DNA from 4 places in the Ensifer sp. VA4 genome. Region 1 is predicted to be linked to each of the others. Evidence: riboswitches for the same ligand, from Rfam matches in the RefSeq annotation. Region 1 holds a riboswitch; each other region holds the start of a gene.
What was found. A riboswitch is a leader RNA that binds a small molecule or an ion and turns the genes downstream of it on or off. The one in region 1 is predicted to bind cobalamin.
Positions count from the first base shown of each region.

Region 2: it holds a riboswitch for cobalamin, as region 1 does, so the genes downstream of both, AC0C6X_RS22810 (DUF1636 family protein) here and bluB (5,6-dimethylbenzimidazole synthase) in region 1, are expected to answer to the same signal.
Region 3: it holds a riboswitch for cobalamin, as region 1 does, so the genes downstream of both, AC0C6X_RS01045 (aromatic ring-hydroxylating oxygenase subunit alpha) here and bluB (5,6-dimethylbenzimidazole synthase) in region 1, are expected to answer to the same signal.
Region 4: it holds a riboswitch for cobalamin, as region 1 does, so the genes downstream of both, AC0C6X_RS27420 (CbtB domain-containing protein) here and bluB (5,6-dimethylbenzimidazole synthase) in region 1, are expected to answer to the same signal.

Region 1 is NZ_JBVQPO010000006.1:116,038-123,047, forward strand. Features, by position in the region: gene AC0C6X_RS11985 (sensor domain-containing diguanylate cyclase) at 1-434, shown strand, start outside; partial or broken gene AC0C6X_RS11990 (LacI family transcriptional regulator) at 409-606, opposite strand; gene AC0C6X_RS11995 (SDR family oxidoreductase) at 767-1,579, shown strand; cobalamin riboswitch at 1,608-1,819, shown strand; gene bluB (5,6-dimethylbenzimidazole synthase) at 1,866-2,609, shown strand; gene AC0C6X_RS12005 (DUF2865 domain-containing protein) at 2,566-3,645, opposite strand; gene AC0C6X_RS12010 (acyl-homoserine-lactone synthase) at 3,800-4,444, opposite strand; gene AC0C6X_RS12015 (helix-turn-helix transcriptional regulator) at 4,692-5,426, opposite strand; gene AC0C6X_RS12020 (NADP-dependent malic enzyme) at 5,709-7,010, opposite strand, start outside.
Region 2 is NZ_JBVQPO010000013.1:104,609-111,618, forward strand. Features, by position in the region: gene AC0C6X_RS22785 (mechanosensitive ion channel domain-containing protein) at 1-1,221, opposite strand, end outside; gene AC0C6X_RS22790 (DUF924 family protein) at 1,348-1,908, opposite strand; gene AC0C6X_RS22795 (FecCD family ABC transporter permease) at 2,018-3,085, opposite strand; gene AC0C6X_RS22800 (ABC transporter substrate-binding protein) at 3,089-4,042, opposite strand; gene AC0C6X_RS22805 (ABC transporter ATP-binding protein) at 4,039-4,842, opposite strand; gene AC0C6X_RS22810 (DUF1636 family protein) at 4,865-5,278, opposite strand; cobalamin riboswitch at 5,384-5,599, opposite strand; gene AC0C6X_RS22815 (DUF1330 domain-containing protein) at 5,830-6,123, shown strand; gene aspT (aspartate-alanine antiporter) at 6,617-7,010, shown strand, end outside.
Region 3 is NZ_JBVQPO010000001.1:200,368-207,377, reverse strand. Features, by position in the region: gene AC0C6X_RS01055 (L-threonylcarbamoyladenylate synthase) at 1-755, opposite strand, end outside; gene AC0C6X_RS01050 (DUF6656 family protein) at 835-1,434, opposite strand; cobalamin riboswitch at 1,738-1,941, shown strand; gene AC0C6X_RS01045 (aromatic ring-hydroxylating oxygenase subunit alpha) at 2,044-3,288, shown strand; gene AC0C6X_RS01040 (FAD-binding oxidoreductase) at 3,290-4,384, shown strand; partial or broken gene AC0C6X_RS01035 (glycoside hydrolase family 25 protein) at 4,531-5,541, opposite strand; gene AC0C6X_RS01030 (transporter) at 5,983-6,972, opposite strand.
Region 4 is NZ_JBVQPO010000020.1:43,724-50,733, reverse strand. Features, by position in the region: gene AC0C6X_RS27445 (GntR family transcriptional regulator) at 1-521, opposite strand, end outside; gene AC0C6X_RS27440 (DUF1194 domain-containing protein) at 611-1,405, opposite strand; gene AC0C6X_RS27435 (glucoamylase family protein) at 1,565-2,872, shown strand; gene AC0C6X_RS27430 ((2Fe-2S)-binding protein) at 2,869-3,720, shown strand; gene AC0C6X_RS27425 (CbtA family protein) at 3,771-4,568, opposite strand; gene AC0C6X_RS27420 (CbtB domain-containing protein) at 4,767-4,943, opposite strand; cobalamin riboswitch at 4,986-5,249, opposite strand; gene AC0C6X_RS27415 (TetR/AcrR family transcriptional regulator) at 5,248-5,940, opposite strand; gene AC0C6X_RS27410 (NAD(P)H-binding protein) at 6,039-6,869, shown strand; gene AC0C6X_RS27405 (anthrone oxygenase family protein) at 6,866-7,010, shown strand, end outside.

The DNA.
Region 1 (7,010 bases):
ATGGTCATGCGGCGGGCGACGCCGTTCTGGTCGCCATGGCCGAGCGCTTCCGGAACCGTGCCGGCCCCAAGGGTACCGTCGCACGGCTCGGCGGTGACGAGTTCGCCATCATTCTCGGCGATTGCAGCGAGGCCGAGGCTCGCGGACTTGCAGCCGGTCTTGTCGCCGATGCGCAGACACCGGTCGCGTTCAACAGCCAGTTGCTCACTGTCGGCGGCAGCGCCGGCATAGCCTTTGCGCCGCGCCACGGGCTGACCGCACGCGCCCTGCTGCTGGCTGCCGACGAAGCGCTCTATCTCGCCAAGCGGCGCGGCCGCAATCGCGTCGAAACGGCTGACGATACGGTCCTGCCGGGCGGAACCTCCGGCAACCGGCTCGTCCCCGGACCGAGTGGCGCCGGCGATCGTCCTACTCCGGCACGTTATAGGGCGTGATGACGACGACCGCCGAAAGCTGAGGGCCGACCGCGCCCGACGGCGCGCGGCCGTGCAGCATGATCGTGCGAAATGCCGTGCGCGCATCGGTCTTCAGATCATGGTGCAGGACGAAATGAACGCGCCGCTCGCGCAGCAGCGCCAGATTGTCCTCGTCGAGGTCGCGAGCCACTGGCCGCGGGAACGAGAGAGCAGGACTTTCATGCGGCACTCGATGCGCAGGCGCGGCGCAAGCTGAGCTGACGGTTCCGTCTCACATTTGACGGTCTCCCGATGCGTTGTGGTTGGGGGCCGTACCTGTTTCACACGATCATTTCCGAGGGAGGAATTCGATGAACGGACAGATGCAAGGCAAGATCACCATCGTCACCGGCGGCACGCAGGGACTGGGCGCCACGATTGCCGGCCTTTTCGCCGAACGCGGTGCCGCCGGCATCGTCATTTGCGGGCGCAATACCGCCAAGGGGCGCGCGAAGGCGGAAGAAATCGGCAAGGCCAGCGGCGCGAAAGTGGTCTATGTCGAGGCCGACCTAGAGAAGGTAGAAGACGCCTGCAAGGTCGTTGCCGCCTGCGATGCCGAGTTCGGCCGGGTTGATGCGCTGGTCAACGCTGCCGCCATTACCGATCGCGGCACGATTCTCGACACGACGCCGGAACTCTTCGACCGGATGTTCGCCATCAATGTAAGGGCGCCTTTCTTCCTAATGCAGGAGACCGTGAAGGTGATGCGGCGCGAGCGGACCGAAGGGACGATCGTCAACATCGGTTCCATGTCGGCGATGGCCGGGCAGCCCTTCATCGCGGCCTATTGCGCGTCGAAAGGGGCTCTCGAAACGTTGACCAAGAACACGGCCTACGCGCTCTTGCGCAACCGCATCCGCGTCAACGGCCTGAATATCGGCTGGATGGCATCCGAGGGCGAAGATCGCATCCAGCGCGAGTTTCACGGGGCTGCCGCGGATTGGCTCGAAAAGGCGGCCGCCAGCCAGCCGTTCGGCAGGCTCGTCGATCCGGCGGAGGTGGCGCGCGCCTGCGCCTATCTATCTTCGGCGGAATCCGGGCTGATGACCGGATCGGTGATCTGCTTCGATCAGTCGGTCTGGGGCGCCTATGACGGTTCGCCGCATCCGATGGCACCCCTCTGACAAGTACTTGTCTTTCCCTGACGGCTGTGCCCTTATGGCGCCGTCAGGTGCCCGCGTGAGCGGGAGAATCGGGAATCCGGTGTCATTCCGGAACGTGCCCAACGCTGTGACGGGGACGGTCGCTTCTCGAAATACCTTGAATTGATTCAAGGTTTTGCCACTGGATCTTCAATCGATCTGGGAAGGTGGGGCGACCGGTTGAACCGAAGTCAGAAGACCGGCCTGGCGAGATAGACCGAACCCCGCGTGGACGGCGGGAGGTTTTCGCATTGTTGGGGATCGAACGATGCTGACTGAACCGAAGGGTGGCCTTGCGGCTGCCGGTGCCTTTTCGCTGCAAGAGCGGGAGGCCGTCTACCGCGCCATCGAAACACGCCGCGACGTGCGTGACGAATTCCTGGACAAGCCTTTGCCTGAGGAACTGGTGAAGCGGCTGCTGACAGCGGCGCACAGCGCGCCGTCCGTGGGCTTCATGCAGCCCTGGAACTTCGTGCTGGTGCGGGCGCCGGAAACGCGCGAACGCGTCTGGCAGGCCTTTCGCCGTGCCAATGACGAGGCGGCGCTGATGTTTGCGGAGGAGCAACAGGCCAAGTACCGCTCGCTGAAGCTCGAAGGCATTCGCAAGGCGCCGCTCAGCATCTGCGTCACCTGTGATCGCACGCGTGGTGGCGCCGTCGTTCTCGGCCGCACGCACAATCCGCAGATGGATGTCTATTCAACGGTTTGCGCCGTGCAGAACCTGTGGCTTGCGGCCCGCGCCGAAGGGGTGGGCGTCGGCTGGGTCAGCATCTTCCACGAGGCGGAAATCAAGGCGATCCTCGGCATCCCCGATCATATCGAGATCGTTGCCTGGCTCTGCCTCGGCTATGTCGATCGCCTCTATCAGCAGCCCGAACTGGCGGTGAAGGGATGGCGCCAGCGCCTGCCGCTTGAAGAACTGGTGTTTGAGGAAGGCTGGGGAACGGCAGCGACGGATCGTACCGCGCTCAATTCTGGACCGGTTGATAGGCCGGTCCCTTCGGGTGCTTGAGGTCGATCGAGGTTTCTTCGTTGGGCAGGAAGGTCGGGCCGACGACGCGCACCTTGCTCTTGGACGGATCGTAGGGGCGCTCCTCGGGGGGCGCCTTTGCGGTCGTGGCATCTGCGGGCTTCTTGGTTTCGATCACCACGATCGACGACTGATCGTCGCCGGTCATCGTACCGGTTGCTTTCGGCGAGGTCGCGGCGGTCCGCGGTATCTGGCAGCCGCACATGCCGGGTTTGCTGATGCCGCGGGTGCGATAGGCGAAAGCATTGGGCATTTCAGTATAGGGCAGGCCGGTCACGGCCGAGACCATCTGCTCGCTCTCCTCCGTGTTGAGATCGTGGAAGTAGAGCTCGGTCTCGGCGCCGGGGCAGCGCGCCCGGCAGGCCTGTTCGTCACGCGGGAAGTCGGCGGGCGTCGCATCCGAAGAGATCGGGAAGAAGGCGCCGTCGCAGGTGCGCACACACATGGTCCGCAGGGTTCCGCGATAGTAGCCGTCCTGCGGCGCATAGCCGTCTTCGCCATGCCCAAGCATCGGCCCGTACGCGTCGTCAGGCGGCAGGTCGGCGATGATGTTGCGGTGCGTCTCCGGCTCTTCGGGTTCGACGCTCGCAAAATAGTCGCGGTCGCTGTAGCAGCCATTGATCTCGAGCGCGGCGACGATACGGCGACGGGTCTCTTCGCTGCCGCCGGCGACGATCTGCTCACGCTCCGATTTCAGCATGCGCAGATTGTCTTCCATCTCGGCGATGAGGCTGTTGAGCTCGCCGCAGGTGTCGGGGTCGCCGCCATCGAAGGTGGCGACGCTGCCGCCACCGCAGCCCGCGCGCCGGCGATCGTTCTTCGCCCGGCGCAGTTCGATATTCTGGCGCGAGATGGCGCTGGCATAGTCGCGGGCATCGGCATTGGTGGCGACCATGTCGGACATTTGCGCAAGCCGGGTATTCAGCCGGTCGCACACGGTCGATGCCAGCGAAGGATCGGCACCGACCAGAGCCAACGGCACAAGCGCCGCAGCGACGTGTTTCAAGCGAGGGAACACGGGCGAAGTCTCTTCCTGCTGCCGCACGATGCCAAGCTTCTGGTGTGGGCGGCTGCCGGCGGCAATTCCTTTTTCACCTCCATCATAGAGCTTGTCGGTGATCGTGCAACAACAAGCGGCGGTTTGCGTTAACGGGTCCGGCCGGCCGAAGCGCTCAGGCGGCGCGGGCGGTTTCCAGCGACATCGGGCGTTCCAGAACGGTGCCTTCGATGGCGGCAACAGCCTTCATGCGCTGAAGCAGGCTTTCGGTCACTTCCCAGGCGACGGCAACGGCGAAGACCGAGCCGATGCGATGCGGTTCGGCGATGCGCTCTCCCGGGCATCCCATGCGGCGGAACATGCGTTCCAGGAACACGTCGGTGACCGTGACGATATGGCTGATGCCGGAGGCGAGGCCGAGTTCGCCAACGCCGCACATCAACTCGGCGGCCGCGACGGTGACCTGGTTCGAGGCGCGGTCCTGCGAAATATCGGGCTCGATGCAGAAGCGACTCGATTCCCAGACCGAAGCGCTGCGGATTTCCGGGTTGTCGCCGAGCAGGATCGGGAAGGTATCGTCCAGCATGTTGGGGCCGAGCGTCGGCAGCAGCCGGAGCGAGCCGCGCAGGCGACCGGTGTCGGGGGCGTAGGACAGCACGTAGAGCGGGTTCGCCTTGTCGTAGTTGTCGATCTCCCACTCGCCGTCGGTCTGAACATCCCATTTCAGGAAATCGTGAAAGACGCGCTTGCGCAGCCGGAACATCTCGTCGACGGCCTGCGGGTGCTGTGCGCGGGTCTTTCCGTTCAGAATCCTGATCATCTTTTTCTCCATCCTTGTTTTGGGATGGGCGGATGCTGTCAGGCTGGCGACGGTCGCGTAACTGTCGGTAGTGACAGTTTAAATCAGTGATATTGTCCACTAGATTTCGAGGGGTTTTGGGAGAGAGCCTACTGCATGTCTCCTTAAGTCGACCTCGATTTAAGGACAAAGACATGCAGCAAATCAAAGTGCTACAGCGACCTTTGCGCGTCTGATAAGACGCTCGGCGCTGTAGGCGCGGCCGGCGTCAAACAGTGGGGATCAGCGCATGGCGCACAGCCTGGGCAACGGCCTGCGTATTGGAGACGACATTCAGCTTGCGTCGCGCATTGGTCATGAAGAAGCGCACGGTGCGTTCGGAAATGCCGAGAATCGTGGCGATTTCCCAATAGCTCTTGCCGGCGGCGGCCCAGGTCAGAACCTCGGTTTCGCGGCCGGTGAGGCGCTCGCGCGCCGAAAACGCTCCGGGCATTGCCGCGTGCTCGAGCATTGCGGCATGGAAGAGGTTGGCCGCGAGCTGGAAATCGCGCAGATGCTGGCGCCGATAGGCCGTCCATTCGTCGGCCGACATGTTGACGTTGAGGGCAAGCAGTGCCATGCGGCCGGCAGGCGAAGGCAGCGGCAAGGCGACGCCTTCGGTCGAAAGGCCGATCTCCTGCGCCGCCTCAAACAGGGGCTCGCAATCCGGAAAGCGATGCCGCGCCATCGTCCACTCCACCGGGCGGACGCCGCCAAGTGCGAGCTTCAGGATGGGATCGATTCTGTGAAGGTTGCGCGACCGGTAGATTTCGGCCGCATAGGCGCCGAAGGTGTGATGCAGGCGGCAGATCTTGAGCTCGTCGGCGTAGGGCTCGGCTTCAAGGTACAGAAGATGAGCGATGCGGAAGGTCCGGCGCATCAGCGTAAAGAAATGAGCGGGCTCGACACAGCCCCCGCATTCCAGGATTTCCAGCATGTCGAGGACAGCCTGTTGCTCAGTCATGCCACAACACCGAATCTCGTCCGAGGTTGCAGCATGGTTAGGGGTTCACCTTTTGTCCAGCGCAAACTTACCCGTTTGGGGTATAATACCAGCTCTGCAATTTTCGGTTGCTGCTGATGGCGGCAGGCGTACGCGCGCAGAACGCGAATGGTGATTCCGCTGCAATCCCCGGGACTTGGAGCGCCGCGCGCGACGATTGCGCGACGCCTGGATATGGCATTGGGGGCGCCGGTCTGGCGCCCGGTATCCGCGAAGATCGATGGCGATCTCCGCGGCTTCATATCAGCCCGGATGGCTGGCTTCGACGACCGCAAGCGCCGCCATGTTGACGACACCGCGCGACGTGACCGAAGGCGAAAGGATGTGTGCGGGCAGCGCCGAGCCGAGCAGGATCGGGCCGACATGCAGGCTGTCGGTCATGGTCTTGACGACGCCGAGCGTGATGTTGGCGGCATCGAGATTGGGGAAGACCAGCAGGTTGGCTTCGCCCGGCAGGCTGCTGTCCGGCATGACACGCTGGCGCAGCGCTTCCGAGATCGCTGCATCGCCGTGCATTTCACCGTCGACTTCGAGGTCGGGCGCGAGTTCCCGCACGAGCTGGAGCGCCTTGCGCATCTTGGTGGCGCTCTCCGAATCGCGCGAGCCGAAGTTCGAATGCGAGACGAGGGCTGCACGCGGCGTGATGCCGAAGCGGCGGATTTCCTGTGCCGCCATGACGGTCGTCTGGGCGATCTCCTCGGCGCTCGGGCAGTAGCTCACATAAGTATCGGTGAAGAAAGTGGCGCCGCGCTGCGAAATCAGCAGGCTGAGCGCGGAGAAGTCGAGCACGCCCTCGCGCTTGCCGATGATCTGCGAAACGTCACGCATGTGGCGGGAATAGCGGCCCTCGACGCCGCAGATCAGCGCATCCGCTTCGCCGCGCTTGACGGCAAGCGCGCCGATCACGGTCGTGTTGGTGCGCACGATCGTACGGGCAGCCTCCGGGATCACGCCCAGGCGGCCGACGAGCGAGAAATAGTCCTCGACATAGTCGCGATAGCGTGGATCGCCTTCGGGGTTGACCACTTCAAAATCGACATCGGGACGGATGCGCAGGCCGTAACGGCGCAGGCGCGTCTCGATGATCTGCGGACGGCCGATCAGGATCGGGCGGGCCGTGCCTTCTTCGAGCAGGACCTGGGCGGCGCGCAGCACCCGTTCGTCTTCGCCTTCGGCAAAGATCACGCGGTTCTTGTGGGCATTCTTCGCCGCGGCGAAGACCGGCTTCATGATGAAGCCGGAGCGGAAGACGAAGCGGTTCAGCTTGTCGAGATAGGCGTCATAGTCCTGGATCGGACGGGTGGCGACGCGGCTTTCCTCGGCCGCCTTGGCGACCGCGGGCGCGATGCGCAGGATGAGGCGCTGATCGAAGGGCGAGGGGATCAGGTAATCCGGGCCGAAGACCGGGGTCTCGCCGGAATAGGCGCGGGCAGCGACATCGGACGGTTCCTCGCGGGCAAGGCCGGCGATGGCGCGGACTGCCGCCATCTTCATTTCTTCGTTGATCGTGCTCGCGCCGCAATCGAGCGCGCCGCGGAAGATGTG
Region 2 (7,010 bases), on a different contig from region 1:
CATCAACATCCGGGCGCCGCGGTCGGAAACCCGGACCAGCCGCCAGCGCGCATCGCGCGGCGAAAGCACCGCCTGGGCAAGGCGGGTGATGAAGAACACCACCACGCTGACGCCGAGCGTGATGGCGACGATCGGCGCGATGTCGGAGCGCAGCACGTTGAACGAGTGCAGGAAGAAGAAGCTCGACACGGCGAAGGCGGCGGAAGCCAGCGTCGGTATCATGGTCGACCAGAAGGCCACCGACAGTCGCCGGAAATAGCTCGGCTCCTCGTCGGTGATATCGTGCTGGATCCAGGGGCGGAAGAGCCTGCGGCTGCCGGCGAGGAAAACCAGCGCCGCCAGCAGCGACAGGAACAGCGCCGAGAGAAGCTGCACGCGCTTGTAGTTCCAGGCAAAGCTCAGCCAGCTCGTGACGCTGCGGGTCAGCACGCGGGTCTCGTCGGCCGTCGCCGACAGGGCGTCGTTGAACATCGCGCCGGAGACTTCGGTGTTCTTCAGCAGCGTGTTCGAAAACAGCGCGCGGCGCGTCGCCGTAATCGCGTTGGAAAGCTTGGTCGACTGTACCGAGAGGCCCTCGGCCTCGCCGGTCAGCGCGTTGATGGCGCCGCGCTCGGCAACGAGCCGCTTGCGCTCGGCGGACACGATGTCCGCCTCCGGCGGCTGTCCCTCGCCCGGCGGGTCGCCGAGTTCGGTGAGCCGCGCCTTGATCTCCTCGAGGCGCGGACGGGTCGAGACCGATACGCCGATGATCTGTTTCGAGAGCGCATCGACCTGGACCTTCAGCTCGGCAAGCGCGGTATCGTCGTCTTTCGCCTTGTCGACGAGGTCGGTCAGCCGCTTGAGCTCCTCGCCGGCCTTGGCGAGCTGCTCGATCGCCTGGGTTTGAGCCGGTGGCGTGGCATCGGCCGGTACCGTCTGCTCGGCCGGCGGCGTTGCCGTCTGCGCCGGCTGGGCGGCCGTGGCGGGCTCGGTGGCAGTGCCCGGTGTCGCGCCATCGTCAGCGGGTTGCGCACCTTCCTGCGCGGGCGCCGTCTTGCCGGCCGGTTGCGTTGCCGTCTGGCCCGACTGAGCGGGTGCCGTCTTCTGCGCCGGCTGTGCTGCGTTCTGAGCCGTCGCCTGTGCCGGCTGCGTCGGCTTTTGCGCCATGACCGGACCGGTGGCGGCAAGCGCCAGCAGGCAGAGGAGAATGGCAGGCAATTTTCCGACAGAACGCAATTTCATGATCCTTGCAGGTTGAGACCGTGATGCGGAATCGCGTCGGTGGTCATCACAATGCGATGTGAATACGAAAGACGGCGGAAAGATGCAAAAGCCGCCGCCAATTACGCACCAACGCCGGATTTTTCGTCAGAAACCGGCGCCGGGCTGTGCCAGATAGGCAAGCTCGGCGTCCGTCGAGACACGGGCCAGGAAGGCGTTGCGGTGCGGGAAGCGGCCGAATTGTTCGATCACCTCGCGGTGCCGGATGGCATAATCGAGATAGTCCGGGTCGCCGAGTTCGGTGAAAAGCTTCACCGACATGGTCTGGTCGGTCAGATTTTCCGAATGCTCGAACGGCAGATAGACGAAGGCCCGCGCCTCCCGCTTGATCGCCATGTCGGCGCCGATGCCCACGGCGAGCTTCGCCTCGTGCAGCGCCAGGCAATCGGTCGCAAAGGCCAGCGGCGTGCCGCGATACATGTTGCGCGGCATCTGGTCGAGCAGGATGATCGCCGCCAGCCGGTTCTCCGGTGTCGCCCGCCAGATCTCGCCGACCCCGCGGGCGAGCGCCAGATGCGACGCCTGGAACCGGCGAGTGCAGGCCTCGTCCAGCTCCCCGCTCACCGTGAACCAGTCGTCATAGGTGAGCTCGCCGAACCAGAAGTTCAAAACGTCGTCCGGCGTGCAGATTTCAACTTCCTTCGTCATTTGCTCCCTCGTGCCGCGCTGCTGCCGCTCCTGCCAGCCATGCATGTGCTAAGACATAGGCGCGAACCGGCCCATGTCCATGCACCCACGTCCGATGTCGATGCACGCCTTACGCGCGCCGCGTGAGGATGGCAACAAAGGCGATGCCGCCGACAATGCCGGTGACGACGCCGATCGGCATGTCCTCCGGCGCCATGATGACGCGGGCCGCGAGGTCGGCCATGATCAGCGTCAAGGCGCCGAAGAAGGCCGAGAGCGGGATGACCCGGACATTGTCGCTGCCGGCAAGGAGCCGCACGAAATGCGGCACCATCAGCCCGACGAAGCCGATTGCGCCGGAAAAGGCCACCATCACCCCGGTCAGGAGCGCGGTGACGACGAAGAGCGTCAGGCGGAAGCGGCGCACGGGAATGCCGAGCGTCGTCGCCGTCTCGTCGCCCATGGCAAGCGCGTTGATCTCGCGCGACCGGACGACCAGCCAGCCAAGCGAGACGACGAGCACCAGTGCCGGATAGATGAGGTGCGGCCATTGCGCCAGACCAAGGCCGCCGAGCATCCAGAAGATCACGGTGTGGGTCGCCCGCGGGTCGCCGAGGAAGATCATGAGGTTGCCGATCGACGTCAGCACGAAGGCGACGGCGACCCCGGCGAGCACCAGGCGATCGGCACTGGCGCCGAGCGCGCGGGAAACGAAGGCGACCAGCACGGTTGCCAGAAGCGCGCCGCCAAAGGCGAAGAGCGGCACGGTGAGAAGACCGAGGATCATTCCGGTGTGGAGCAGCGCCACGATCGCGCCGAGCGCGCCGCCCGAGGAGACGCCGAGCAGATGCGGATCGGCGAGCGGATTGCGCGTGACCGATTGCAGCACGGCGCCGGTCAGCGCCAGGCCGGCGCCGACCAGCCCCGCCAGCATGACCCGCGGCAGGCGCACGTCCCAGACGATGCTTTCGCGGCCTGCCGACCAGAAGGCCTCGATGCTGCCGGGCGCGAGCTTGCTTGCGACGATCGACCAGACGGTGGTGACAGGGATCGGCGCCGAGCCGAGCGACACGCCCGCGGTCACGGTGAGGACCAGCAGCAGCAGCGCCGCGAACAGCCCGACCCCGCCGCGGATCGCCCGAACGGGAGCGACCCGCGAAACGGCGGCGGGAGCAGGCGACGTATCCTCGGCCAGCATCGGTTACAGGCCCTCGCCGTGAAAGGCCTTGGCGAGCCGGGCGATGGCGTCGACGTTGCGCGGCCCCGGCGTCGCCTCGACATAATCGAGCACCACGAAGCGGTCGTTCCGGACCGCATCGATATTGTCAAAGGCCGGATTGTTCTTCATGAAGGCGATCTTGTCCTCGGCCTTCACCTCGCCGTAGTTGACGATGACCACGACCTCCGGATTGCGGTCGATCACCGGCTCCCAGGAGACTTCCACCCAGCTCTTGTCGACATCGTCCATGATGTTGGCGCCGCCGGCGGCCTCGATCATCGCCGTCGGAATGCCGAAGCGGCCCGAGGTGAACGGCTTTTCCTCGCCGGAATCATAGACGAAGACACGGGTCGGCTTGCCGCGGCCGGCATTGGCCTTGGTGATCTCCGCGAGCTGGCTGCGATAACCCGCAACCAGCGCTTCGGCGCGATCCTCGACGCCGAAGATGCGGCCGAGATTGAGGATATCGACGAACATGTCGTCCATCGAGGGCTTTTCCCTGGCCATGACATGGATGCAGGACTCGGTGAGTTCGTAGACGCCGATCTTGAAGGGCGCCAACGTCTCGGGCGTCACCTCGCCGCCGACCTTCATGCCGTAGTTCCAGCCGGCGAAGAAGAAATCGGCGTCGGCATTGAGGAGCACCTCCTTGGTCGGATATTTCTCCGAGAGCTCCGGCAGTTCCTTCACGCCCTCACGCAGCTTTTCATCCAGCGTCTTCCAGCCGGAAACGCCGGTGTAGCCGACCATGCGGTCCTGCAGTTTCAGCGCCAGCATCATCTCGACCAGATTGACGTCATTGGCGATCGCCCGTTTCGGCGCGGCATCGAAGGTCACCTCGCGGTTGCAGCTCTTGACCGTGACCGGATAGGCGAGCGCGGGCGCAGCCGTGGCGATGAGAAACAGGAGGGCAGAGGAGGCAATGTTGATCTTCATGAAATCGATCCCTGTCGAGGAAGTGAAAAGGAAAAACGCGCGCTGCCGGCGGCGGCGCCGTGGGCGGTGGCGGTGACGCCGAAGGCGGAGGAAAGCGCCCGCGGGCTCAGCACGTCCTCGGGTGTTCCAAAGGCGGTCAGGCGCCCCGCCGTCACGATCGCCACGTCGGTTGCGAAGTCGGCCGCGAGATTGATGTCGTGCAGCGTCGACACGATCGTCAGCTTCAGCGTCTGCAGCAGCTCGAGGATTTCAAGCTGGTGGCGGATGTCGAGGTGATTGGTCGGCTCGTCCAGGATGATGATGCGCGGCTCCTGGGCAAGCGCCCGGGCGATCAGCACCCGCTGCTTTTCACCGCCCGAGAGCGTCGAGAACTGGCGGCCGGCAAGATGGGCGAGATCGAGATGGGAGAGCGCGTGCTGCACGCGCTCGCGGTCCTTGTCCGTCCAGCCGTTCAGCCCTTCCCGCCGCGGGATACGCCCCATCATCACCACGTCGCGCACACTGAAGGGAAAATCGCCGGGCATTTCCTGCAGCACGACGGCGATCGTCTTTGCCGCTTCACGCGCCGAGATCGACCAGAGATCGACGCCGTCGACCTCGATGCGGCCCGCATTCGGCTGCACCGCCCGGTAAAGGCAGCGCAAGAGCGAGGTCTTGCCCGCCCCGTTCGGCCCGAGGATCGCAAGCCGGCTGCCGGCCTCGACCGCGAAGTCCATGCTGTCGACCAGCTTCAGCCCCGGGCGCGGCCCCCAGCAAAGCCCTTCGACGCGAAGCGTTGCTCCTGTTGCGGTGCAGGTCATGGTCTCATCCCTCCCCGCACCGTCATTGGAAGTGGCCCGCAACGTCTTCGGAGACGAGCATCGCCGCCGGGATGCGGGCAAGCGTCTTGCCGTCGCCGCACTCGCCATGGGTGGCGGCATGCACCATGCCGTCGCCGCGATCGGAATGGGTGGCGGCAAAGCGGACGAGGTCGTCGATATCCTCCTCGGGCGAAATGCCGCCAAAGAGGTGTGTCGCCTTGCCCGTCGCCTGGAAGGCGATGGTGCAGGGTCGCGTGCAGGCCGCCATGCAGACCGTGCCGGCGATCGAGAAATCGCGATCGAGCGGCTCGCCGAGCGCGGCGATGCTGCGGTTGAGACGCTTTATGAGCTCGGCGCCGGGCATGCACGGGCCACCGGTAAAGCGGCAGTCGGTAGAGACCGTTATCTTGTGCTGTCGGGAATTCGTCTCGGCCATGTTCTCTCTCCGTGGGACTGACGGCAAGAGATGGCGAAACGGCAGGACGACGGATGACCGTCGCTTGGAAGCCAGTTCTTTTCCATCGGAACACCCCGTCCGTTGTGGTTGATCGGTTCGATGGCAGGTCTCCTGGCTCGCGGGTCGCGGCGCATCCACGTCTTCCCGGCTTGTCGCCAGTGACATGGTGTGAATGCGCTTTCCGCTCACAGTTGCGGGGGCAGCCACGGTTTCGGTCCCGTCAGGGTCGTCCGTTCCGTGTTCCCTTTTCAGCCGCTTCCGCATTTCCGCGGATGCAGCACCATCAACGTCTTCCTCGCACGAATCGGCGGCTGAAACAACTGCCAGGGGCATGGGCTCCAGATCTATCGACATGCGGCGTTTCGTCATGACGCTTGTTACGAAATAACATTACACATTTCAACAAAAAATTCGCTCAGAGCCAGGAGCGCCGGTTCCCCCTTCGACAGAATGGAATCGACAGCGAACTCGCCCGGATCGGCCGAACGGCGTATCCTTCGATGGTGCCTGCGTGGAAAGGAGATACCACCATGGCTGCCTATTTGATCGCGGATGTCGAAATCACGAATGCCGCGGCGTTTGAACAATATATACAGGAAGTGCCGGCGACGGAGGCGCGCTACGGCGGCCGCTATCTCGCCCGTGGCGGCGCGACCCGGGTGCTCGAAGGCGACTGGGACCCGCACCGACTCGTCATCGTCCAGTTCCCGGATATGCATTCCCTGCTCGAGTGGTATCAACCGCCGGACTATCAGCGCCTGAAGAAGATCCGTGAGCGCTGTGCCAGGACACGGATCATCGCACTCGAAGGTGTCGCCATCTGAAGCGGAGCGCAAGACTGGCCGCAAATACCAGCCTTCACCGTCACGTCGAGCTTCGCGGCGCGCGGATGCCGCCGCCGGACATGTGCTCCGGATCCGTCGCCATGTGTTTTCCGTTATGAGCGAACGTGAAAGAATACAACACAAGAGTTGCATAGCCGGCGAAATTTGCCGCGACGCTACCGCGCCCACGGATCGGAACTGAAGCGCGGCCGCGCTCCCGAAGCGGCCTTCCCACGCTGATCGGCAAACCGCCCGGCCCGATGCTTGCAAGCCGATGCCGGCGCCTGTTCCATGCCCGCCCTGTGCCCAAAATCCGGGAAGTTTAACGTACGTTACGCTTACGTAACCCCATGACCGTTGAGAAAACCAACGGCCGAAGAGACAATTGGCGAAGCTGGGATTGGGCATCGACCAGCCACCGACAAAATCAACTTAGCCGCGTAAATCCCCTGAAATGAAGTGACGGCAATTCAACTTTCTGAAGGGTATAGCAGTGAATCCAATCGATTTCTTCGTCGAGACGCTTCGGACCTATCCTCCCGTCGCCGTCTTCCTCGCCCTCGGCATCGGTTTCCTGATCGGCCCCGTCAAGGTCGCGGGCTTCAATCTCGGAAACGTCACCGCCACGCTTCTCGCAGGCGTTCTCATCGGGCAGCTCGGCATCCAGGTGTCCGGTGACCTGAAGTCCACCTTGTTCCTGATCTTCCTGTTCGCCGTCGGTTACGGTGTCGGCCCGCAATTCGTGCGGGGCCTCAGCACCGACGGGCCGAAGCAGATTGCCTTTGCCCTTTCAGTCCTGGTGCTGTGCCTCATCGTTCCCTATCTCTGCGCGCTGATCGCCGGCCTTCCGCTCGGCTACGGCGCCGGCATGTATGCCGGGTCGCAGA
Region 3 (7,010 bases), on a different contig from region 1:
CGGATCAGCGCCTCACCGCTGCGCACATCGGCGGCATCAAGCCTCACGGCAGCGCCTGGCGCGTAGTGGGAGGCCAGCATGCCCGGCGCCTCGATCGTTGCGCCCGCCGTTTCCGGCCGGATCACCGGACGATCGAGCAGGCGCTCGACCTCGGCGGCATCGAGGCCGCCCGGGCGCAGCAGCCGGATCTCGTTGCCGTCGACCTTGATGATCGTGGACTCCAAGCCGATTTCGGCTGGGCCGGCATCGAGGATCAGTTTCAGTTTCTCGCCGAGATCGGCATCGACATGGGCCGCACTGGTCGGGCTGATCTTGCCCGAGGTATTGGCGCTGGGTGCGGCGAGCGGCCGCCCGAAACGAGCGATCACCCGGCGCGAGAAGCCGTCGGGCATGCGGATGCCAAGCGTATCGAGGCCGGCCGAGGCAAGCGCGTGCACGGTGCTCTCCGGCCGCTGCGGCAGGATCAAGGTCAGGGGGCCGGGCCAGAACGCTTCCGCCAGGCGTCGGGACAGGGGGTCGAAGCGCACATGAGCCTCGGCCATGGCCATGTCGGAAACATGCGAGATCAGCGGATTGAAACGCGGCCGCCCCTTCATCTCGTAGATGCGGCTGATCGCGTCGGGATTGGTCGCGTCGGCAGCAAGGCCATAGACGGTTTCGGTGGGAATGGCGACCGGTTCGCCTTCGGCAAGAACGGCGCAGGCGCGTTCGATCGCGCGGTCCGGTTCAATACCCGTGTCGATGATCTCTGCCATGCCGTTTCCTTTCCGACGCTTCCTTAGCGGACGTGCCGGGAAAACAGAACGATTTTCTTTGCGGGGATCGGTTGCTGGCTCAGAGGCTGCGGATGATGCGGCGCAGCGCGTCGTCCCGCGCACCCAGCATCAGCACGTTCTTGAGAGCAACCTTTGGGTCGTCCGTGCGGAAGAGCAGCCCGTTGTCACGGACGTTGCGGTTGATGACCATCTGTCCGTCTTCGGCGTTCGGCTCGATCGCGACGGCGAAATACATGCGGGAATAGCCGCTCTGGATGCGGTCGAAGAAATGGGTCTCGTCACCAAGGTCGCTGAAGAAATTGGCGAAATAGAACGACCAGGTGATGTCCTTGGAAGGAGTCACCGCGGTGCGCGCCGCCGTCACATGGCAATAGCCGAGATGCGGCTTGCCGACGAGCGTGCGGTGGAAGATCAGCTTCGGAAACTGGATCGAGGCGTGAAAGCCGTTGATCCGCTTGTGCGTCGTGTCGCCGGCGGTCGCGAGCTTCTTGCCGGTTCTGTCCGCGACTTCCTCATAGCTCAGATACCGTCGTTCGCTCGGCGCCCATTGCCGGCGGTTGATCCTGCCGGTGCGCAGGAACTCGCTGTGAACCGCCGTCTTCGGCACGACGGCCGGCGGCTTCTCGGCCGCTGCGTCGTAATATCTGAGTTTTGCCATGCGCCATCTGCCTGCGGGACATCCTCGTCCACCGGCAAGCCTAGTGCCTTATGGTTAATGAAGGATTTCCTTTCGTTGGCGGAAGATGCGCCGGTACTTTCATGAAAATGTCGCAAACGGGCGAAGTCTTCCCGCGCCTGCGCCATATCAGCCACAAAAGGTGGCATATGCCCAATATTTGATCTATCTGTCTGTTTATAAAGTGAAAAATTCCCGACGCCGGTTTGGGAGAACGGTTTCTGTCGTGTCGTCATTCTGGAATTGGATGTCGCTATCCGGCGTCTGCCAGGACGCCTTCCGCGCTTACATAGCCTTACTCAAGGTGTCGCCTTCCAAAGGGGAGGCGGAGAATTGGGAAGCCGGTCAAATCCCGGCGCTGCCCCCGCAACGGTGGTGGAGCGAAAGCCTCGGCAAAAGCCACTGGACGGTTCCGTCCGGGAAGGCGCCGGGCTGGTCCGCAAAGGACGGCTCCTGAGCCCGGAAACCAGCCTTGACGGACATAACCGTAACGGGTTGCGGCGGGCAGCCGGATCGGAGCCTGAAACGCATGGGTGCGCCCGTGCGGGTTCCTGTCCTGCCTCTCCGAAACATGGCGCATGAGGACAGGACATGGATACCAAGACCGATATGCTTCGCAAGCTGAAGGGCCGGCGTGACGGCTACAGCCTCGATCGGGCCTTCTACATCGATCCCGACTATTACCGGCAGGATCTGGAAAACATCTGGTACAAGGACTGGCTGTTCATCGGCCATGACTGCGAGATCCCGCGGGCCGGCAACTATTTCACCGTCCAGGTCGGCGATTTTCCCGTCGTCGTCACCCGTGATCGCCAGGGTACGATCCGCGCGCTCCACAATTCCTGCCGGCACCGCGGTTCCCGCGTCTGCACGCAGCACAAGGGGTCCGCGGCGAAGCTCGTCTGTCCCTATCATCAATGGACCTACGAGCTCGATGGCTCGCTGCTCTTCGCGCGCCAGATGGGCGAGGACTTCGACAAGGCGGCCCACAGCCTGAAACCGATCCACTGCGAGACGGTCGGCGGCTACATCTTCATCAACCTGTCGGAGACGCCGGCGGATTTCGCGGCCTTCCGTGAACTGGTCACCCCCTATCTCGCTCCGCACCGGCTGGGGGAGACCAAGGTCGCCTTCGAAAGCACCATCATCGAAAAGGGCAACTGGAAGCTCGTCTGGGAAAACAACCGCGAGTGCTACCATTGCGCCGCCAATCACCCCGAACTCTGCCGGACCTATCCGGAAGCGCCGACCGCGACCGGGGTGCAGGGCGCCAAGGACGATCCGGTGATCGCCGCCCATTGGGCGAAATGCGAGGCAGAGGGCCTGCCGAGCGAGTTCCGGATGTCGCCGACCGGCCAGTTCCGCGCCGCGCGCATGCCGCTGGTCGATAATGCCGAAAGCTACACCATGTCGGGTGCAGCGGCCGTCAAAAGGGCGCTGTCGGCCGATGTCCGGCAGAGGCAGATCGGCACGCTCCTGATGTTCCACTACCCGACCACCTGGAACCATGTGCTTTCCGATCACGCCATCACCTTCCGCGTGCTGCCGCTCGGGCCAGAGCTCACGCAGGTGACGACGAAGTGGCTGGTCAACAAGGATGCGGTCGAAGGCGTCGACTATACGCTCGATGACCTGACCCATGTCTGGACCGAGACCAATGACCAGGATCGCCAGATCGTCGAGGAAAACGCCTTCGGCATCCGCTCGCCGGCCTATGAGTCCGGCCCCTATTCGCCGGAGCATGAAGGCGGTGTGATGCAGTTCGTCGAATGGTACTGCAAGTTCATGGAGCAGCGCCTCGAGGGCGATGCGGCTCCGTTGTCGAAGGTCGCCTGACATGCAGATGGCACCTTCCTTCCACCATTTCGACGAACTGCATGTCTGGATCGACCGGCAGCAGATGCTCGAATGCACTTCGGCGGTCGTCGAGACCGCCGATGTCATGACCTTCACCTTCCGCGCGGAGAAGCCGGCCTGGTTTCGATACCTGCCTGGCCAGTTCGTCACCCTCGAACTGCCGGTCGCGGACGAACCGGTCATGCGCACCTATACCCTGTCCTCGACGCCATCGCGGCCGCTCTCGATCGCGGTCACGGTGAAGGCACAGGCCGACAGCATCGGCACCCGCTGGATGTTCGACCATCTCAAGCCGGGCATGAAGCTGAGGGCCTTCGGGCCGCTCGGCGATTTCAGCTTCGTCCGCCATCCGGGCGACAAGTACCTGTTCATCTCGGCCGGCTCCGGCGTCACGCCGATGATGTCGATGACCCGCTGGATGGCGGACTGCGTGCCGGAGACGGACGTCACCTTCATCTCCTGCGCCCGTCGGCCGGAGGATCTTTTGTTCCGCTCGGAACTCGAGGTCCTGGCAACGCAGATGTCCGGGCTGAACCTCGGCTTCATCGTCGAGGGACATGAGGCACGTCACGGCTGGCATGGTCTGCGCGGCCGGATCGACGGTGCCAAGTTGCCGCTACTCGCTCCCGACTTCCTGGAACGCACGGTGTTCTGCTGCGGGCCGGAGCCCTTCATGCGCGGTGTGCGCGAGATGCTGAAGGCAGCCGGTTTCGACATGAGCCGCTATCACGAGGAGAGCTTCCAGCCGGCGGCCGCGCCGGCTGCGGAAGAAATCGCCGTGCGCGCTGGTATCGGCGATGACGGCGACGGTCAGGTGGCCAAGGTCGCCTTCACCATGAGCGGCAAGGAAGTGGTGGCAAAGCCCGGCCAGACGATCCTGCAGACGGCCCGCGCCAACGGCGTCAGGATCGGCGCGGCCTGCGAGGGCGGCATCTGCGGCACCTGCCGTGTGATGAAGGTCGCAGGCGAGGTCGAGATGAGCCACAATGGCGGCATTCTCGATGACGAGATCGACGAGGGCTACATCCTCGCCTGCTGCTCGCGGCCGCTGGGAGATGTCCAGATCGAAGCCTGAAGGGGCTAGGGCGTGTTACAGGGCGGAGGCTGGACGGTGGCAGACCCTGGGCCGCCGGCATCGGCAGGTGGCTTGGAGCATCCGCCCTGCGCGGCGCCATCGGCCGCAACTGCCACCTGCAGGGCGCGCTCATGGCGGGCGAAATCGATCGAGCCGGTCACCAGCATGTCGACGCTGCTGCCGGCGCCGCTCGTGGCACCGGCACGGCTGACGAGCAGTGGCTCGCCAAGCGTTGCGGTCGCCCGTGTGGCCGCGTGCACTCCGGTCCCTTGCGCAGCTTGAGCGACGAGGGTGAGCGGCATTGGTTTTTCCGGCAGCAACGCGCCTTGCGCCCAGATCGCCTTCAGCGCCAGCGGCGACATCGCGGCGACGTTCACGTCGATGTCGTCCAAGGTGCCGGGCACACGATAGGGACAGCGCCGCTTGCCGCAATTGACGCCGGAGGAGAACTGCCACAGCGCATAGCTGTCCCAGTTGCCCATCGGGAAGACCTGGCGGATATCCGGCTTGTAGCGCGCATACCAGAGCGGCAGGCGCGATAGCAGCCGGTGCTTGGCGCGATGCGTGGCGATGTACTTGGCCGTGATGTGGTTGGTATAGAGGATCGGATAGCGTCCGGTCCGGGTCTTGATGTGGCCGGCGAAGATGGCGGCATCCTCGAGCGACATGTATTTGTCGGGATCGATGCCTTCGAGATCGAGAACCATCAGCTCGTCGTCGCGCGGCTCGGCGTAGTCGAGGAAATGGTTCGCCTGGTCCACCGGGTTGCCGGGACGGGCGAGATGGTAGGCGCCCCACAGCAGCCCGTGCGAACGGGCGATCATGCGCCGGGTCTGGTAGAGCTCGCGGCTGACGGCGTATTTGCGCCACATGGTCTTGCAGTGGTTGAAGGTGTCGCCATTGTGGTCGCCGGTGCAGGAGAAGCTTTCGGGCAGGCCGTCGGAGGCCTTGGCGATGAAGCCGGAGATGCGCTTGTCGGCGAGCATGACTTCCCAGTCGATGCTGTTCATTTCATAGGCGTCAACAATGATGGAATTCGACTTGGTCTTCCAGGGTTCCAGTTCACCGGCGCGTGCGGTCGCCGCCGCGAAAATCAGACCCAGGAAGGTCGCGAGGCGCAGAATCATCCCTGTGGTGGAGATATACCGCTTAGCCATTCTCTGAGATTGCCGACAGTATCGTTAACGCATCGTAAATCTCAGCCCCCGCGCGAACTGTGCTGGAGGCAAACGCGAATGTATACCGACCTGCGGCTGTATGTGAGTGATGTCTTGCATAGCGACGTTGTATCCCTTCGTCTCGTGGTTGCAGGCGATCGACGGCAGGAAGGCTTGAAAGCCCGGAGCCGCCAGCTGATTTCCAGTTGCAGCCGGGCTCTTTGCAATTTGGCCCGGACGGTCTCCGAAGGCGGAACAAGCCTGAGGTCTACGCGCTGCCGCGCGATTTCGGATATTCCGGCTGAGGGAGATCCTTGGATTGGCGCCGATCCGGGTGAATCATGCAGAAGTTGAGATCGCGATCGTCGCCCGAAGTCTTCGAGGCTCACGGAATGTGTTTTCGCGGTGGAGGATTTGATAGCCGGGCCTGGCTCCCGGCTCTTAGAGGATACCGATCCGCCTCAGGATCCACCAGGCAAGGCCCATGGAGAGCGCGATGAACAGCGCCGCATAGAGCGTGCCGGTGCCATCGGCGAAGGGCAGTGCCCCGGTATTCATGCCGAAGAAGCCGGTGACGAGCGTCGGCGGCAGCAGGAAAGCGGTCATCAGCGACAGGATGTAGAGATGCCGGTTGGTTTCCGAGGAAATCTTGCTGTCGATCTCTTCGTGCAGCAGGCGCGCCCGTTCCTGCAAGGCGAAGACGTCGCGGTCAACCGTTTCGAGCCGGTCTGAAAGCCGCTCGGCGGCGTCGATGAAGCCGGGCGGCACCTCGTCTTCGTCCGAGGCGGCAGCCCGTCTCAGCAAGGCCAGGATCGTGCGCAGATGGCGGTGAAGCCGCACGACCGTACGGCGCAGCGGCGCGAGGCCCGGTTGCTGCCGGTGCCCCGCTTCGCCATAGACGTGATCCTCGATGACATTCAGGTCCTCGGTCAGTTCCAGAACCAGCGAGATCAAAGTGCGCTGGAATTCGATCACGATCATCTCGAAGAGATCGATCGGGCGGGCGCATTTCGCGCTCTTCTCGACCGCTGCCTTGACGCGGTCGATGCTGCGCAGTGGATGCAGGCGCGTGGTGATGATGATCCTGTCGCTGACGGCGAAATGCAGCCAGCCGATCGTCTTGGTCACTGCGTCGAAGGTGCGCTCGAAGTCGACGAGCGTCCCGTGTACGATATCGTCCGAGACCGTAATCGCGGCCTGCGTGTCGTGGCTGGTCAGCGTCGCGACCGCGAGCGGCGGAAGGTTGCCGATCCGCTCGATCAAGGCAGGTGTGCGTGCGTCGGAGAGCGCCAGATGAACCCAGACCCATCCTTCGCCCGCAAGCAGGCTGTCGATCGAAGCGTCGGTGGCGATACGCTGGCAGCGGCTTTCGCCGGGCAGAAAACGATAGGCCCATACGATGCCGGGTATTTCGGGGGAAATCAGGTTCATCGGAATGCCTTGGCAGGGGCCTACCGCATGTTCCCTAA
Region 4 (7,010 bases), on a different contig from region 1:
ATGACCAGCGATGAGCGGGCGATGAGCTCGTCCATGAAGCGGCGGAGAATGGCGTTGCCGCTGAGGTCGGCGAGCGCCAGGTGAAAGTCGCCCGAGGCCTTGATCTCGGCGCGCCTGGCCGATTGGCCGCGTTGTTCGGTCAGCCGCTGTTCGGCAGCAAGCATGCGCCGGAGCTCTGCGAGCTCGGTCTTGCCGATATTCGCCGCTGCGGCGCGCACGATACCGGGCTCGATCAGCCGGCGGGTTGCGAAGATCTGGCGTGCCTCGTCGATCGAGGGATGGGCGACGAAGGCGCCACGGTTCTTCTCGACATTGACGAGGCCCTCATAGGAAAGCGCTTGAAGGGCTGCGCGCACCAGCGTGCGGCTGACATTGAAGAGTTCGCCGACATCGCTTTCCGAAAGCTTGGTGCCAGGGGCAAGCCGCCGTTCGACGATCGCATCGCGCAAGGTATCGCGGATATGCTGGCTGCCGGTGTCGGTGGCCATCTCGGCCGGTGGGGGCGTAGTGGTCAAGGACATGAATCGATCCGCGAAGCAATGGCTCATCTTATCGTCGGGCGGGGCGAAGGGAAACGACAATCTGTCGCGCATGGGTTGCGCGCCGAAGGCTACTTGTCGAGTTCGGGATAGACGCGGTCGAGGAAGCCGGGCCGGAGTTTCTCGCCGATCAGGCAATCGGGCGCCGGGAAGGCATCGACATATCGCACGGTTGGCGGTGGCGGCAGCCCGCTCACTTCGAGCACGAGCTTCTGGCGGATGGCGATGGAAAAATCTTCCGGCTCGTGTACCGGCAGCACGAAGGACCCGGGGCCGCCGATGACGCATTCGGCATAATACTGGTCGAGCGGGCCGGTCGAGACCGAGGGGCGGATGAGGATCGCAAGCCCGTTGATGGTGATGCCGCGGGCGACCGCCGTCTCGCGGGCCGGAATGACCGGCGGGCCGATATTGTTCGGGCCATCGCCGGAGACGTCGATCACCCGGCGTATGCCGTTGTAGGCGTTCGAATCGATCAGCGCCGTACCGTAGGTGATTGCGTTCGAGATCGACGTGCCGCGCCGGGTGCCGACCGGACGCGCCTCGATCCGCTTGGCAAAGGCATCGGCGTCGGCGGCGGTGGAGATCACTTGCCAGGCGACGACGGAGGATTCGTTAACCGTACCGGCCCATTCGAAATAGCCGATGGCGATCTTGCCCAGTTGCCCGCTTGCGACGGCATCGAGGAAGTCGCGGTGCCGGAGCGCCTCGACGTAACCGGCGCGCTGGATGCGCGCCTCATCCAGATCCATCGAGCCGGACATGTCGACGGCCAGGATCAATTCGACATCGACATCCGTCGACGCGGCGGTCGATGGACTCGGGCCGCCACTCAATGAGAGAAACAACGCCAACACGCTCAACATCGCTTCAACCAGTCATTGCGCGCGGTCAGATTAGAAGAATGTAACACAGGATTGGCATTCGGCGACCATTTGGGTGTAGTTGCCCTTCAACAAAGAGTGATTTTGCCGGGGGCTTGCCCGGAAATGCCTGCGCGCCGGGGACGGGGCTGGAAAGGCGGAATGCTGACACCGACGGAAAATGCCGAGCCATTTCAGATCGATAACCTGCAGCGGGCGGCGTTCGGGTATTTTCTCGATCATGCCGATCCGGCCACCGGGCTGATCGCGGACACGTCGCTTCCCGGCGCGCCCTCGAGCATCGCGGCGACGGGTTTTGGCCTTTCCTGCTATCCCATCGGCGTCGAGCGCGGCTGGATTTCGCGCCGCGAGGCAAGCAGGCGGGTATTGACCGTGCTGCGTTTCCTTGGCGAGAGCCCGCAGTCCCGCGACCAGCGGGCGAGCGGCTATCGCGGCTTCTACTATCACTTCCTCGATATGCGGACCGGCGAGCGGACCTGGCGCAGCGAGCTCTCGACCGTCGACACGGCGCTGCTGATCGCCGGATGCCTGACGGCTTCCGCCTATTTCTCCGGCGAGGACGCGGTTGAAGGCGAGATCCGAAGCCTTGCCGAAAGGCTCTATGCGCGCGTCGACTGGCGCTGGGCGTTGGCCCGGAGTGACACACTGACGATGGGCTGGCGCCCGCCTGGCCGGTTTCTGAAACATCGCTGGCGGGGATATAGCGAGGCGCTGCTGCTCTATGTGCTGGCGCTTGGGGCAACGGATCAAGCCATCGGACCCGAGCACTACGATGCCTTCACCGAGGGCTATGACTGGATCCCGGTTGACGGGGAGCCGCATCTCCATGCGGCGCCGCTTTTCATCCACCTGTTCCCGCAGGCATGGCTCGATCTTCGCGCGGTCGGCGATCGGCCGATGCGGGAGAGGGGGACGGACTATTTCGCGAACACCCGGCGCGCCATTGCGTTGCAGCGCGACCATGCGCGCCGGAATTCAGGCCGCTTCGCCGGCTATGGCGAACAGCTCTGGGGGCTCAGTGCCTGTCACGCGCCGCGCGGTCGGCTGCGCCTTGCGGACGGACGCTGGCAGCGGCTTTTCGGCTACGTCAACCGGGGCGCGCCGTTCGGGCTGGACGACGGCACGCTCGTGCCCTGGGCGGCGTCCGCCTGCCTGCCTTTCGATCCGGACGCATCACGCGCGGCACTCGGTCATATTAAGGCAAGCTATCCCGGACTTCTGAAAGAGGGGCGCCTTCCGGGCGGCTTCAATCCGAGCCTTGCCGGCGATGGGCCGGAAGGCTGGATCGATGAGCGCGTCGTCGGTCTTGACCAGGGGCTCGTCGTGATGATGATCGAGAACTGGCGAAACGGCTTCGTCTGGGAGCTGACACGCAGCCTGCCGGCGATCCGGCGCGGCCTCGAACGCGCGGAGTTTGAGGGTGGCTGGCTGGCGACGGAGACGGCATGAATTTGGATGAGCGCCGGCAGACAGCGGAAACTGCAGGGAAATATCCGCCGCAGGTGCCGGCGGTGGTCGAGCGGTTGCGCGCGCAGTTTCCTGACGCCGGCGTTTCGCTCGATGTGGGCGAAAGCGCCTTCAGTGCGCCGGAAGCCTTCTGGGCCATGGGCGGGGCAGGGGTCGAGCAGGGCCTTGCCTATCAGGACTTTTTCGCAATCGGCTTGACGGACCGAATCCGGGCGGCGCATCTGATCGCCTTTTATAGCCGGCAACTGAGTGTGGTTCTCGGCGCGTTCTATCTCGGCGCGGGGCTTCACGCAGAAATCGCCGGCATTCGCTTCGAGGACTGGGTTCGGCTGCATGAGGGGCGGGGGATTGCCGGCAGGCGCTATCATTTCCATCTTGATCGGCTGACCGCGGTGCCGCAGGAGAGCGAACGCGGCAGTGCTTTCGAGCGCGGCTTCACCGCCCATCTGGCGCCGGTCGTCGCCGTCTTGAAACGGCGGACGGGGCTTTCCTCCGGAGCGCAGTGGCGGCTGGCGGCGGATTCGCTTGCCGGCGCCTTCCTGGAGATCGGACGGGCGATCGGCGAAGAGGCGCGCGGCATGGCCGAGGCGCTGGCAATCGTCAAAAGGCCGGGGTCGCCGCTGTTCTCGGAAGAACTCTGCTACGAGGAGATCTCGGCTATCGATCCGGCAAGCAGCGAGCGGCTGTCGCGCCAGTACCGGATACGCAGCGGCTGCTGCCTCTATTTCCGAACGGAAGGCGGCAGCTTTTGCGACACCTGCGTGCTGCTCGAACCGGACGATCGTCGCCGACGGCTGGGAGCCCATCTCATGCAAAACGGCGGGGGCTGAACCCCCGCCGCTTGCTTGTTCAGGCTCTCATGAGCACGGGATCGGCCGGATCAGTTCGCCCTGGCGAAACGTTCGTTGACGAAGCCGGAAACGACGCCGAGCACGATCCAGAAGGCAAGCGTGGTGGCGAGGGCGGCAACGGCAAATTCGGCACCGAGCACGGCCGGGACATTGCTGGAGATGTCGAGCGGCTGCGGTGCGCCGTAGACATGCGGCGCGGCGATCAGCGCGAGGCCGACGACCTTTGCGACGATCTCCTCGCGCAGGACGACGAGATAAAGGCCGACGGCAGAGAGGGCGACGGTTGCCAGCCACCAGGCCTGGCGATCGCCGAGCTCGGCGGCCGGGAAGCCCGGCAATTCCGGCGGCAGGCCGATTGCCGGCAACATGTGCACCGCCAGCCAGCCGCAGGCGCCCCAGAGCGCACCGTTCCTCAGCGTGATCGGATAGCCGATCACCAGGCTGACGCCGGCCAGCAGAAGGCCGAAGCCGGAGCCGGTGACGAGGTTCGCCATCAGCGTGCCCGAGAAGCGGCTCAGGCCGAACATGATGCCGCCTTCCTCGTGTTCGCCTTCATGCGCATAGGCCGGCGTGATCGGCGACAGCGCATCGAGCACGGCGCCGAGCGGCGAGACCGCCTTCAGCGACGAATGCTGGTCGTGCCCCTCTGCGGCCGGCTGCGCCGCCCCCGGCTGGCCGGTGGGCTGCTCGGTAGTGGCCGGAGCCTCGCCTTCGAATTGTTCTGCATGCAGGATCAGCGGCGTGACCCTCAATTCCTGGGCGCCGGTCATGAAGACACCGGCAATCAGCCCAGCCACGATCGCGGCCAGAAGCGTTCTGACAATCATCTTGAATTCCCTCGATAACGACAAAAGCCACGCGCTCTGGCGTGGTTTGCAGGCCTTTCCGTTCTTTCTGCCATGCGGACGGCCCTTGTGCGCCGGACGAACCGGCATGCACAAACACCCACATCCGGCACAGGCCGGATGCGTTCAGGTCCGCAGACACGTCGGTGCGGAACGTAAGCTACGTTCCGAGACATCTGTTTAGTGGCAGGGGAAGCCGTAGGAATGGCGGGTGTCGTGCGCGGTGTCGTGCAGCACGGCCGAGTTGGCAAGGCCGGCGCCGAAGACGAGGAATGCGCCGATGAGAAGCGCGATGACGCCAGCGGTCAGACGATCGCTGAGGGAGAGCGGGGTGCTCGAAATGGTAGACGTAGCCATGACAACCTCCGTGATGGCATCGGGAAATTCCCGGTGTGGGCCCTATGCCCGTATCGAGTGGCAGGTTTCCTGGCTCACGGCGCTGGGCGAAATGCCCGGGATCTGCCTCGCCTTCCCAGTCCGACCACCCTCTCGCGGTCTCTTCCAGTGGCTTCTCCCGGATCGCTCCGGAACGGCAAGATCGACGTCGCTCTACAGTCGCGGGGTCGGCCGTGATTTGAATGCCCAGCTTGGGTCCATCCGTCACGTTCCCGTTTACTCCCGACACACGTTCGCGTCTCGGGAACCAATCGATCGCTGATGATTATGAGCGTGTCATGGCGTTGTCAATTGAGCCTGCGCCGCCGGCCGCTTCATCAGCGACAAAATCGCGAAGGATCATCTGTTTGTAGGCCTCGACGATGCGGCCGCCCTCGGCGCGGTCGACCGAGATGGCGAGCCGCATCGTGCATTCGCCGAGATACATGATCAGGAACGCGGCCTCGTCGATCGCCGCGCGTGGGCGTTGCGGCTGGAGCCGGGCAAGGACATCGCCGAGCAGACGGCCGGTCATGCGGCTTTCTTCCAGTTCGATCTGCCTCAGCGTCTTGTCGGCCTGCATCGCCGACCAGATGTCGCGCATCACCGGTTCGGCGAGGAACATGTCGTAATAGGTATCGAAGAGCGCGCCGAAGGCGTCGCGCAGTTCTGCCATCGACGTCACCTTGGCGAATTCGCCCTCGATGCATTCGCGGGAATAGGCGTTGTAGCGCTCGGCGAGCGTGCGCACGATCGCCGACTTGTCCGGGAAATACTGGTACAGCGATCCGATCGAAATCCCTGCCTTTTCCGCCACTTCGCTCATGCGCATGGCATCGCTGCCCTTCTCGGCGATGAGCGTGGAGGCGCAGGTGAGGATGTGCTCGACGCGCTCCCGGCTGCGCTTCTGGCTGGGCGTGCGGCGGAGCGCGGTGTCGTCCTCGCCTGCAATCGGCAGGGTGCCTGTCGGCTCAATCATGAGTGATCCTCGCATTTTGTCTTGACTCCCAAAATACGAGGATTTATCACATTTGCAAATGTGAGAGTTACTCATGTTTTGAATCGGGAGGAAAGATCATGTCTGGCAAGGTTACGTTGGTGCTGGGTGGTACGGGCAAGACGGGGCGTCGCATCGCGGAGCGGCTGCGCGCCAAGGGCGTCGCGGTGCGCGTCGGGGCGCGCTCGGCCGAGACGTCCTTCGACTGGAACGACGAGACGACCTGGGCGCCGGTGCTCGAGAATGTCGAGCGTGTCTATGTCAGCTATCAGCCGGATCTCGCCGTGCCTGGTGCAGTCGAGGCGATCCGCCGCTTTTCCGCGCTTGCGGTCGGTGCCGGCATCAAGCGGCTCGTGCTGCTTTCGGGGCGCGGCGAGGATGCGGCGCAGGCGGCCGAACGCGAATTGCAGGCCTCGGGCGCCGACTGGACGATCATTCGCGCCAGCTGGTTCTTCGAGAATTTCAGCGAAGCCTTCCTGATGGACGCGGTTCGCAGCGGCATGGTCTACCTGCCGCCGGACGCGGTCACCGAACCGTTCGTCAGCGCCGACGACATTGCCGATGTCGCCGTCCTTGCGCTCCTCGACGACGCGCATGTCGGCAAGATCTATGAACTGACCGGGCCGCGGCTTCTGACCTTCGCCGAGGCCGTCGCGGAGATCGCCGCGGCATCGGGGCGTCCCATCGGTTACCAGTCCGTGCCGCTTGCCGATTTCGTGGCGCAGATGCGAGCCGAGGGGCTGCCGGATGACTACGTCGAACTCATCCGCTATCTCTTCTCGTCCGTGCTCGATGGGCGCAATTCCAGCCTGACGTCCGATATCGAGCACCTGCTTATGCGGCGGCCGCGTGACTTTGCAACTTACGTCCGGGAGACCGCAGCAACCGGTGTCTGGAGTGTCGCCGCATGATCTCGCTGATCCCCGCTTTGGCCTTCATCGCCGCCATCGGTTCCGGCCTGATGGCCGGCCTGTTCTTCATCTTCTCGGTCTGCATCATGCAGGCCCTGTCGCGGCTGCCGCCGGAGCAGGGGATCGCCGCGATGAACGCAA